3 regions of the Vibrio sp. A2-1 genome follow, and region 1 is predicted to be linked to each of the others. Evidence: riboswitches for the same ligand, from Rfam matches in the RefSeq annotation. Region 1 holds a riboswitch; each other region holds the start of a gene.
What was found. A riboswitch is a leader RNA that binds a small molecule or an ion and turns the genes downstream of it on or off. The one in region 1 is predicted to bind thiamine pyrophosphate.
Positions count from the first base shown of each region.

Region 2: it holds a riboswitch for thiamine pyrophosphate, as region 1 does, so the genes downstream of both, thiB (thiamine ABC transporter substrate binding subunit) here and thiC (phosphomethylpyrimidine synthase ThiC) in region 1, are expected to answer to the same signal.
Region 3: it holds a riboswitch for thiamine pyrophosphate, as region 1 does, so the genes downstream of both, thiD (bifunctional hydroxymethylpyrimidine kinase/phosphomethylpyrimidine kinase) here and thiC (phosphomethylpyrimidine synthase ThiC) in region 1, are expected to answer to the same signal.

Region 1 is NZ_JAKKCO010000016.1:571-4,659, forward strand. It holds gene L3V33_RS22870 (multicopper oxidase family protein) at 1-1,381, shown strand, start outside; gene crcB (fluoride efflux transporter CrcB) at 1,482-1,865, shown strand; TPP riboswitch at 1,928-2,026, shown strand; gene thiC (phosphomethylpyrimidine synthase ThiC) at 2,157-4,089, shown strand, end outside.
Region 2 is NZ_JAKKCO010000013.1:40,061-44,149, reverse strand. It holds gene mpl (UDP-N-acetylmuramate:L-alanyl-gamma-D-glutamyl-meso-diaminopimelate ligase) at 1-971, shown strand, start outside; gene L3V33_RS22170 (flavin prenyltransferase UbiX) at 1,010-1,633, shown strand; TPP riboswitch at 1,677-1,796, shown strand; gene thiB (thiamine ABC transporter substrate binding subunit) at 1,850-2,842, shown strand; gene thiP (thiamine/thiamine pyrophosphate ABC transporter permease ThiP) at 2,967-4,089, shown strand, end outside.
Region 3 is NZ_JAKKCO010000001.1:196,765-200,853, forward strand. It holds gene L3V33_RS00890 (AraC family transcriptional regulator) at 102-830, shown strand; gene L3V33_RS00895 (EamA family transporter) at 916-1,833, shown strand; TPP riboswitch at 1,932-2,043, shown strand; gene thiD (bifunctional hydroxymethylpyrimidine kinase/phosphomethylpyrimidine kinase) at 2,140-3,033, shown strand; gene L3V33_RS00905 (ABC transporter ATP-binding protein) at 3,023-3,781, shown strand; gene L3V33_RS00910 (ABC transporter permease) at 3,849-4,089, shown strand, end outside.

The sequences.
Region 1 (4,089 bases):
GGATATTTCCCGTCGTAAGTTTATTCAATCATCTCTCGCTATATCTGCACTAACTGTTTTGCCTGCTTGTTCTATGAAGCAGTCTCTTGATGGGCAAGGTAAGTATGTCTATGACTTAACTGCTGAACCTTCAACAGCTGAGTTGGTGACGGGATTTAATACCAATGTTTTAGCCTTTAATGGACAGATCCCTGCTCCGACAATTCGATGTCGACAGGGTGAAAAGGTCACGATCCGCTTTACGAATAAGCTATCAGAGCCGACGACTATCCATTGGCATGGCTTAAGAATTCCTATCGAAATGGACGGTGTTCCCTTCTTAAGTCAGCCACCGATCATGCCAGGTGAAACATTCATTTATGAGTTTACGCCGCCAGATGCTGGCACATTTTGGTATCACCCACATATGAATAGTGTCAAGCAGCTTGGTATGGGCTTAGTTGGTATTATTATCGTAGAAGAGAATACTCCAGTGCAGTTTGATGAAGAGCATGCACTGATGCTTAAGCATTGGCACATCGATAAACAGGGTCAATGGAAAGACTTAATGATTCCACGACTAAGTGCTCGTATGGGTACTCCAGGAGAGTGGAGTAGCGTCAATGGTGTTCATGAACCTGTATACCAATTAAAGCAGCACGCAACGACTCGACTGCGTATTGCGAATGTCGATAATACGATCACTTATCCTATTGCTGTCGAAGGGGCTGAGGCATGGGTGATTGCCATTGATGGTAATCCTGTAAAGACGCCATATAAACTGACTCAACATAAAATCGGCCCAGGGATGCGCGTGGATATTGGACTGATAGCGCCCAGAGTAGGCGATCGAGTTAATGTTCTTCAAATGAAGGGCCGCTTTCCTTTCTCTTTATGCGAGTTCGAGGTAGTAGATTCCCCCCTTACTGAAGGGCGTTTATTGCCATTGTTACCTCTTAACCCGGTACCTAATCTAGATCTTGCTAATGCTGAAGAGATCGATTTTGTGTTCGAGTGGGAAGGTGCGGTATCACCAGTTTCTAAAAATGGGAAGTCCATGCCTAAGTTTTGGCTTACTAATAAAAGAGCATGGGAAGGAATGAGTAAAGACAATATTCCTGAACCGTTGGCGACTTTAGAGTTGGGTAAGACTTACATATTCGATCTTAAGAACGTCACTCAATATCATCACCCGATTCATATTCATGGGCATACATTTACTGTATTGGAACTTGATGGTAAAAAAATTGAAGAGCCTTTCCATACCGATACAGTGTTACTTGGAAAAAATGGCCGAGCTAAAGCTGCATTTGTTGCAGACAACCCAGGACGCTGGATGTACCACTGTCATGTAATTGAGCACATGAAAACAGGATTGATGGGATATATTGAAGTTAAGTGACACCTGTAACGTTTAATATTTGCGCATGCATTCTTAGTTTCTACCCTCGCTTTTATCGACGGTAAAGCTAGAATATAGGGACTATTGTTTGGGAGGATTCATGGGTCAGTTATCTATTTTAGGTTTTATTGCCATTGGTGGCGCATTTGGTGCTTGTTCGCGTTATTTGATTTCAGAGTTATGTGTGGTGATGCTAGGACGTGGTTTCCCTTACGGTACACTGACAGTTAACGTAATTGGCTCTTTAATTATGGGTTTGCTCATCGCAGCGTTTGAGAATGAGATGGTTGCGACAGAACCATGGAGGCAGATCATCGGTCTTGGTTTCCTTGGAGCATTGACTACATTTTCTACATTTTCGATGGATAACGTGCTTCTTATGCAGCAGGGTGCTTTCTTTAAGATGGGACTCAATGTGCTACTCAACGTGGTTCTCAGCATCTCAGCAGCATGGATCGGCTTCCAACTTTTGATAAAGTCTTAAAACTTTCTTACGATTTGTTAACAACTCGGCTTGGTTTATCCAAGCCGTTTTTATATACTCGATCGAACTTGTCGGAGTGCCATATGGCTGAGACCGTTAACTCGGGATCCGTTGAACCTGATCAGGCTAATACCTGCGAAGGGAACAAGAGTAGATATCTAACTAGAATCCTTCTAGAGATCTATCTCCAGATCGCAACTGTATTTTCTTGTTGTGATCCCTCTTGTAGCATCAAATCCGTCAAGCATTTTTATCCCTATAAATAATGGCTAAAAGCCAAGGAAAAATGCTATGTCGAGTCGTAAACAAGCAAGACTGGAAGCGAAGAATTTCATTGATTCTTTATCCGTACAACCTTATCCAAATTCAAAAAAAGCTTACATCCAAGGATCTCGAGCGGACATTCAAGTCCCTGTCCGAGAAATATCACTCGCTGATAGCCTTGTGGGTGGCAGCAAAAAAGAGCCTGTATTCGAACCTAATGTACCTATTCAAGTTTACGATACCTCCGGTGTTTATACAGACCCTACACACGAAATAGACCTGTATAACGGTCTTCCTAAGTTGCGAGAGCAATGGATTGAAGAGCGTGGCGATACGGAACTGTTAGACGATGTAAGCTCTGTTTACACCAAAGAACGTTTAGAAGATGAAACCCTAGACGACCTTCGTTACGGCAATCTACCTAGAATTCGTCGTGCTACAGGTAACCAGTGTGTTACCCAGCTGCATTATGCTCGTCAAGGCATTATCACTCCTGAGATGGAGTACATTGCAATACGTGAGAATATGGGCCGTCAGAAGTTTGCTGATGAGCAGCTTAATCATCAACACCCTGGCCATAACTTCGGTGCCAACCTACCGAAAGAAATTTCCCCTGAGTTCGTGCGCAAAGAAGTTGCAGAAGGTCGAGCTATTATCCCTTCAAACATCAACCACCCAGAATCAGAACCGATGATTATTGGTCGAAACTTCTTAGTGAAGGTGAACGCCAATATAGGTAACTCTTCAGTAAGCTCTTCGATTGAAGAAGAAGTTGAGAAGCTAGTTTGGTCGACTCGCTGGGGTGGCGATACCGTGATGGACCTTTCCACTGGCCGTAATATCCACGAGACTCGCGAATGGATCTTGCGTAACAGTCCGGTGCCGATTGGTACAGTTCCTATGTATCAGGCGCTTGAAAAAGTGAATGGCGTTGCGGAAGACCTTAACTGGGAAGTAATGCGTGATACCTTGATTGAACAAGCAGAGCAGGGTGTTGATTATTTCACTATCCACGCAGGCTTATTGCTTCGTTACGTACCAATGACCGCTAAGCGTGTGACTGGTATTGTCTCTCGTGGTGGCTCCATCATCGCGAAATGGTGTCTTGCTCATCACCAAGAAAGTTTCCTTTATACTCACTTCCGCGAGATCTGTGAGATCTGTGCGAAGTACGATGTAGCTCTGTCATTGGGTGACGGTCTGCGTCCGGGCTCGATTGCTGATGCCAATGATGAAGCTCAATTCTCGGAATTACGTACTCTAGGTGAGTTGACTAAAGTGGCTTGGGAATACGACGTTCAGGTGATCATTGAAGGCCCTGGACATGTACCAATGCACCTAATCAAAGAGAATATGGACGAGCAGTTAGAGCACTGCCATGAAGCTCCTTTCTATACTTTAGGTCCACTGACGACAGATATTGCTCCTGGTTACGATCATATTACCTCAGGTATTGGTGCCGCCATGATTGGTTGGTACGGCTGTGCGATGCTCTGTTATGTCACCCCTAAAGAGCACCTAGGCTTACCAAACAAAGAAGATGTGAAGACTGGCTTGATTACTTACAAGCTGGCAGCACATGCTGCAGACTTGGCGAAAGGGCACCCGGGCGCACAAATCCGCGACAATGCGTTATCAAAGGCACGTTTTGAATTCCGTTGGGAAGACCAATTTAATTTAGCTTTAGATCCGGAAACCGCGCGTTCTTTCCATGATGAAACTTTACCGCAGGAGTCGGGTAAGGTTGCTCACTTCTGCTCAATGTGTGGACCAAAATTCTGCTCGATGAAGATCTCTCAGGAAGTTCGAGAGTATGCGAAAGATACAGAACAAGTAGCGGCTGATCAGGCTATCGAGATTAAGATGTTGGATAACCCTCTAGAAGGGATGCGTCAAAAATCACAAGAGTTTCGTGATACTGGCTCTGAACTTTACCACCCTGCAGTAGGTGCAAAAGAAG
Region 2 (4,089 bases), on a different contig from region 1:
ATGCACCGGGCTTCTTAGTTGGTGGTGTGTTGGGTAACTTTGGTATCTCTGCTCGCCTTGGTGAAAGCATGTTCTTCGTGGTTGAAGCCGACGAATACGATAGTGCTTTTTTCGATAAACGATCTAAGTTCGTTCATTACCACCCAAGAACCTTGGTCATGAATAATCTTGAGTTCGATCATGCGGATATCTTTGATGATCTTGAAGCGATCAAGCGACAGTTTCATCATTTGGTTCGCACTGTGCCAAGTAATGGTCGTATTTTTTCACCGAAGCAAGATGCGGCTATTGAAGATGTTCTTTCTCGTGGGTGTTGGAGTGAGACTGAATCGAGCGGCGAACTTGGCGATTGGGATGCCAAGAAACTGGTTAAAGATGGCTCCAAATTTGAGGTCTATTTCCAAGACGAATGTGTTGGAACCGTAGACTGGGATTTGGTTGGCGATCATAACGTAAGTAATGCCTTGATGGCGATTGCGGCGGCAAGACATGTTGGTGTGACACCCGACTTAGGATGTGAATCACTGGCGGCGTTCATTAATACCAAGCGTCGCTTAGAGTTCAAAGGTGAGGTAGCAGGTGTTTCTGTCTATGACGATTTTGCTCATCATCCTACAGCGATTGAACTTACTCTGGGTGGCTTACGTAATAAGGTCGATACGAAAAAAATCATTGCCGTTTTAGAGCCTCGTTCTGCCACCATGAAGCGTGGTGTGCATAAAGAAACCTTGGCTGATTCGCTCAAACAGGCGGATTCTACCTACTTATTCCAACCAGATAACATTGATTGGTCTGTACAAGATGCTGCCGATGCGTGCCATCAACCCGCACATGTTAGTGATGACATGGATACATTCGTTGCTAGAATTGTCTCAGAGGCACAAGCGGGCGACCAAATCTTGGTAATGAGCAATGGTGGCTTTGGTGGTATTCACCAGAAACTGTTGGATGCGTTGGCACTCAAAGGCTAACGGCATCCACGACCTTATATTTTGAAGTAATTGAGAACATGACAAAACACGATAAAGCTATAACCCTCGCTTTCACTGGCGCATCAGGTGCGCCTTATGGCCTGCGTTTACTTGAATGCCTTTTGGCGGCGGATTATCAGGTCTATTTACTGATATCGTCGGCTGCGCGAGTGGTGTTGGCGACCGAGCATGAACTTAAGTTATCTGCTGGACCAGATGCAGCGAAACAAGCTTTGGTTAAACACCTTGGGTGTGACCCCGAAAAGCTGGTGGTGTGTGGCAAAGATGATTGGTTCTCACCGGTTGCCTCTGGCTCTGCAGCGCCGAAGCAGATGGTCGTTTGTCCATGTTCAGCGGGAAGCTTGGCTTCAATTGCTCATGGCTTATCGGATAATCTGATTGAGCGTGCTGCAGATGTGGTCATGAAAGAACGAGGCCAACTGTTGTTGGTGGTTCGTGAGACGCCATTCTCGACGCTGCACTTAGAGAACATGCATAAGCTATCGACTATGGGCGTGACGATCATGCCTGCCGCTCCGGGTTTTTATCATCAACCTAAGTCGATTGAAGATCTGGTCGATTTTATGGTGGCGCGCATTTTGGATCATCTTGGCATCGAGCAAGGTTTAGTACCACGTTGGGGTTACGATCAACGTAATTGATCCAAACTTGATAGCTTATTGTTAAAATTCGAATTACAATTCTGAACACTCATCGGGGAGCGAACCATTCAAATAATGAATGCGAGCTGAGATCAAGCAAGTGCTTGGGACCCGTAAACCTGAACCAGATAATGCTGGCGTAGGAATTGAGTTAGGAACAACCTCTACCGTTCTCCTCCCTCAAACCTGTGCCGCTCAGACCATGGAGAGCGTCCAGTGAAATTTACATTAACAACTCTTGCTGTTACTACAGCCATCTCTTTTTCTGCCTTTGCTGCAGACAATACCCTAACGGTTTATACCTATGACTCTTTTGCTGCGGATTGGGGACCTCGTCCTGCCGTTGAAAAAGCATTTGAAGAAAAGTGTGGCTGTGATGTGAACTTTGTCGCGCTAGAAGATGGCGTATCTATTCTGAACCGCTTGCGTCTTGAAGGTGGTAACAGCAAAGCTGATATCGTGTTAGGCCTAGATAACAATCTGATGGCTGAAGCGAAAGCGACGGGCTTATTGGCTGAGCACAATGTTGATACGTCTTCAGTGACACTTCCTAACGGCTGGGACGACAGCACCTTTGTTCCTTATGATTTTGGTTACTTTGCGTTTATCTATAACAAAGAGAAACTAGCAAACCCACCTAAGAGCTTGAAAGAACTGGTTGAGCAGCGTGACGACCTTAAGGTTATCTACCAAGACCCACGTACATCAACGCCGGGTCAAGGCATGATGCTATGGATGAAGTCGGTATACGGTGATGAAGCGACGGCAGCTTGGAAGAAACTTGCTCAGAAGACGGTTACGGTTACTAAAGGTTGGTCTGAAGCTTACTCTATGTTCTTAAAGGGGGAGTCGGACTTAGTCTTGTCTTACACAACATCCCCTGCTTACCACATCATTGCAGAAAGTGATTCTAAGTATGCAGCTGCAAGCTTTGAAGAAGGTCATTACACTCAAGTGGAAGTGGCTGCGAAAGTTAAAGGCAGCAAAAATGAAAAACTGGCCGATGAGTTTATGGCGTTTATCTTAAGTGATGAATTCCAATCGGCGATGCCAACTGGCAACTGGATGTACCCAGTGACGGGTATCGAGCTACCCAAAGGGTTCGAGCAGTTAACAGTACCGCAGAAAGCTCTGAGTTTTACGCCTGAAGAAATCGCTGCTAAGCGTAAGCCATGGATTCGTGAATGGCAGAGTGCACTTACTTTTTAAAGGATTAGCTTTCTAGCTTAACTTTCTAAAGATGAGTTTCCTAAAGCTCAGCTTTCTAACTTTCTGTATTTAAAGGTTCGTTCGATATTAACTGAGTGAACCACTTACGGTAAAAAATCAATTTATGATAAAGAAAACACCTAAGGTCGGGATCTGGGTTGCGATACTCATTACCGCCTTTGTGGTTTCAGCAGTTGGGGCATTGCTTAGCAATGCCCCTTCTCTTGATATCAGCCAAGTATGGTCCGATCCTTACTATTGGCACGTAACGAAATTCAGTTTTTATCAAGCGACACTCTCAACTGTGCTGAGTGTTGGCTTTGCTATACCTATTGCTCATGCTTTGTGTCGCAGGCAATTTTTTGGGCGAGCTCTGTTGTTAAGGCTGTTCGCGTCGACCTTGGTTTTGCCTGTGTTAGTCGGTGTGTTTGGTTTGCTTGCAATTTATGGCAACAGTGGTTGGTTAGCTAAATTTCTGGCGAACTTCGATATTGAATTACCATTCTCCATCTATGGATTGAATGGCATTTTGCTCGCACATGTCTTTTTTAATCTGCCCTATGCCAGCCGTTTACTTTTACAAGCTTTAGATACCGTGCCTGCCGAGCAGCACAAGCTGTGTGCTCATTTGGGTATGAGTCATTGGAATAAATTTAAATGGGTCGAATGGCCGCGATTGAGACAACAACTGCCTCATGTATGTGGCTTAGTCTTCATGTTGTGCTTTACTAGCTTTGCTACCGTGATGGCGCTAGGTGGAGGTCCGAAATCGACCACTATCGAACTCGCTATTTATCAAGCGATTAAATTCGACTTTGACTTACAGGTTGGTGCCTTGCTCGCGATATGGCAAATGCTGCTGTGTGGAGTGCTCGCGGTGAGTATTCAGCGCCTGTCGAAACCTATTTCAGTGACGGCCAGTCAGTTGTCGGAAGAGAAATATTTGGTTAAGGACTGCTGGTGGTCAAAAGCTTGGGATAGCTTTTGGATCATAGTAGTCTCAATGCTGGTATTGCCGCCATTAGCCATGGTTATCGTCAGTGGTATTAACTCACAAGCACTAACTGTGCTCAGCAGCGAACCGTTTTGGGCTGCGCTAATGACCTCAGTTAAAGTTGCGTCCTTAGCAAGTGTTATTGCCGTCGGTATTGGTATTGCGATACTGCTGACCAGTCGTGCATGGCGTTTGCAGAACAAGAACTTTAGAGCCGATAAAATCGAGCTGATTGGTACCATTATCTTAGTGA
Region 3 (4,089 bases), on a different contig from region 1:
TTAGCATGAATTTGATGCGCATTGAGTGTGACTCTAGGGAAGTGATAATGTAACGTTGTATCTCTTACTCTAACTTAGCGAAATGTACTCCGGCGTTGCTCATGAAATCTAGCTTAAGTATTCGATCTTACACCAAGCAATTTAATACCCATGCTCATGATGATCATCATCAACTGGTATTGCCGATCCAAGGCAGTATCAATATCGAGATGGTGGGGTATGTCGGCAAAGTGGCCGTGGGCGAATGTGTCGTAATTCCGGTAACCACCGCGCATGCGTTTAAGGCGGATGAAGCAGCGCGGTTTATTGTCGCAGATATGGCAGAGTTGCCGCAGCACTTGTTAGAACATGAGCTCTCGGTTTTCACGATAACGCCACCTTTGATGAGCTTCTTGCTGTTTGTTGAGAAGCAGCTGGAATATCAGGTCGATAGTGGTATTGAATCATCAGTTTTGGATGTGTTTTCATTGCTGTTAGAGCAACAACAAGTCAGCAAGAGCATCGACCCTCGTATTCGTGCGGTACAAAGGCTGATCGCGGATAATTACGCCCAACCTCTCTCTATATCTCAACTTGCAGAAACGGCCTGTTTGAGTCCCACTCAATTCAAAAAACGCTTCAAAGAATGCCTGGGTATCAGTGCGCTTAAATACATCACTCGATATCGTATGGAGAAAGCTCAAGCCTTGTTAACCCACACAGATTTACCTGTTCAATTGATCGCTGAAAATGTGGGATATAGTGATGTTTCTGCTTTCAGTCGCCGCTTCTCTCAGCACTTTGGGATGTCTCCAAGGGCGTTTCTAGGCTCAATGAAAGACAGTCTTTAGAAACAACAATAGCGTCCTTTCGGCAAACTAACTTATATCAATCTTCACTATTATCTATTTCAGAAATGAAAATTGGGTAATAGAAATGAATCTTGCCATCAATCGCGTTAACGAATTCCAAACGGGCACTTTGGCCATCTTGTTTGCTTCAATTTTATGGGGCACGACAGGCACCGCCGCAAGTTTTGCACCTGATCTAAGCCCATTAGCGATTGGTGCTTTCTCTATGGGCATCGGTGGCCTAATGCAAGCGGGATTGGCGTATCGAAAAATCCTATTCGCTTTCGACAAGCTTTTGCAGAACAAGAAGTTGTTGGCAGTGAGTGCTTTGGCTTTGGCGGTCTATCCCTTAGCTTTCTATTCTTCAATGAAATTATCAGGTGTGGCGATTGGTACAGTGGTTTCGATTGCGACCGCCCCTTTCTTTTCGGCACTATTAGAGTGTCTGATTAGCAAAAAGAATAATATCAACAAACGTTGGCTCACTAGCTTTGCGATTGGTGTGGTGGGTATTGGGTTGTTGGTGTTTTCAGAATCTTCATCGACGAATGAATCCGGTGATGATCTCAAGCTGTTCGGTATTGCTTTAGGTTTGCTCGCTGGGTTGTGTTACGCCATTTATTCTTGGGCGACCAAAGCACTGATCGACAAAGGGATTAAGTCACAAGCGGCGATGGGCAGTATTTTTGGCCTGGGTGCGATGCTGTTGCTGCCAACGCTCTGGTTTACTGGTGATAACCTGTTTTCCTCGCAGATTAACGTATTGGTCATCAGTTATCTGACGTTAATTCCACAATGCTTGGGCTATATCGCGTTCAGTTTTGGTTTACGCCATGTGACCGCGAGTAGCGCCAATCTGCTGACTCTGTTTGAACCAGTAGTCGCAGCGGTGCTTGCCGTCTGCGTTGTCGGTGAGCTGATTCCTTTTATAGGTTGGTTAGGTATGTTTCTGATTGTGCTGTGCTTGTTGATACAGTCGAAGCCATCTAAAGGAACGTTATAAGTATTTGTTTTGTTGAGCCTAATTGAAATTTATTCATGAGTAATTCTTATAATTGAATAAAATCAGTATCTCAGTTGTGAGAGTGCTGTTACTATCGCTATCAATAGTCGGGGGGCATATACCTTATTTGGTGTTTGCTGAGATCGTTAATCGAGACCCGTTGAACCTGATTCAGTTAACACTGGCGTAGGGAACTATAAGCACTCGATCTACGTCTGCACCCATGAAAATTTTCATGAGCCTAATGCGACTTCTCCTTCGATCAGTGTTCGTTCTCCTACGTCTTGTAAGATAGTAGGAGCGACAATGACACACAGTTCTATTTCAAAAGATTTAACGCCCAAAGCCTCAGTTTCACAGCACTCTGCTGATGGTTCGATTCGAACGAACACTCCGATTGTATTGACGATCGCAGGCTCAGACAGCGGCGGCGGTGCAGGGATCCAAGCTGATATTAAAGCCATGTCTGCTACCGGTAGTTTTGCTTGTTCGGTAATTACCGCTATCACATCTCAGAACACTCAAGGCGTGTCAGCCATTTTCCCTATTCCACTCGACCATGTAGCTAGTCAGTTAGATGCAGTGTTTACTGATCTCAATATCGTGGCAGTAAAAGTCGGCATGTTGGCCGATTCGCAAATCATCAAAGTCGTTGCAGACAAAATTAAGCAGTACCAACCTAAACACTTAGTGATTGACCCTGTGATGGTCGCGACCAGTGGTGATCTGCTGTTAGAAAACTCGGCTATCACCACGCTAAAACAAGAGCTGATTCCGCTGGCAGACATCATTACTCCTAACTTGCCAGAAGGAGCGGCGCTAACAGGCAAGCCGGTACCTGAAAGCGAAGCTGAAATGCAGGGCATGATTGAAGACTTACGCGCACTGGGCGCGAAAGCCGTTCTTCTCAAAGGCGGCCACTTAGAGAAGGATGAGAACAGTAACGACTTACTGATTCTGCCAACCACCTCTGCTTTGATTAGTGCGAAGCGTTTTCCTACTAAAAATACCCACGGCACGGGTTGTACGCTCTCTTCTGCGATTGCTTCTTTCTTAGCGCAAGGCAACACGCTTTCAGAGGCTGTCGACCTAGGCAAACAATACATTTCTCGCGCGATTGCTCACGCTGATGAGCTGCAAGTTGGCCAAGGTCATGGGCCTGTAAATCACTTCTTTGCTGGACACGGTAATGTCCGTTAATACAGTTGGTGTTCAACTCAGCAATGCCTCCTTGCGTTATAACGACAGTGAGCACGCGACCTTATCTGGGTTGTCGCTTAGCTTAAACGCAGGTAAGTGGACGGTATTGCTAGGTCGAAGTGGCTGCGGAAAAACCACGGTATTGCGTTATCTGGCAGGCTTACTGGACGATAAGGTGGAGTGGCAGGGCACTTTGGCAACGTCTGATGAATTGCCTCTAACGGATCGCATCGCATACATGGCACAGCAAGACTTGTTACTGCCATGGTTGTCGGTTATCGACAATGTTTGCCTAAGTCATCGTTTTCAAAATTCAGCTTCTGATAAAGCACTGCAAACCAATCAAGCACTAGAGTTGTTAGCTGCGGTTGGTTTGGCTGATCACGCGTCTACTCTGCCGGATCAATTGTCTGGTGGCATGCGTCAGCGTGTTGCTTTGGCTCGAACCTTAATGCAAGACAAGCCAGTGGTGCTGATGGACGAACCGTTCTCTGCGCTGGATGCGGTAACAAGACACAAACTGCAAAGTTTAGCGTGTGAACTGCTAAAAGGTAAAACCGTTGTGTTGATCACCCATGATCCACAAGAAGCGGTGCGTTTGGCGGACAACTTGTATGTGTTGCAAGGCACACCTGCGAATGCTCAGTCTTTGTCTGTGCCTAACACGGCGACACCACGAGTGCTAGATGGTGAATGTGCTGAGCTACAACAAGCGATCTTAGATCAGTTGGAGCGTGATTATGAATGATCTAACACGAAGCGAAGTTGTGGCTCGTTCAGCTAACGTACAGACTGCCACTACACCTCCTCGTCAGATGAATCCCGTTATGCGTTTGCTTATCAGCAGCGCCGTGATTCTCGGTTTATGGCAACTGGTGGTGGTTATCTTCGAGATGCCAAGCTTCATTCTGCCAGCTCCCGCAGAAGTCTTCATCAAGCTAATTGAACGTTACGATGTGCTACTCAAACACACTTGGGTGACTGCGCAGGAGATCTTACTTGGGCTGTTACTCGGTTTATCCATGGGGCTGTTTTTCGCCCTGCAGATGTTGATGT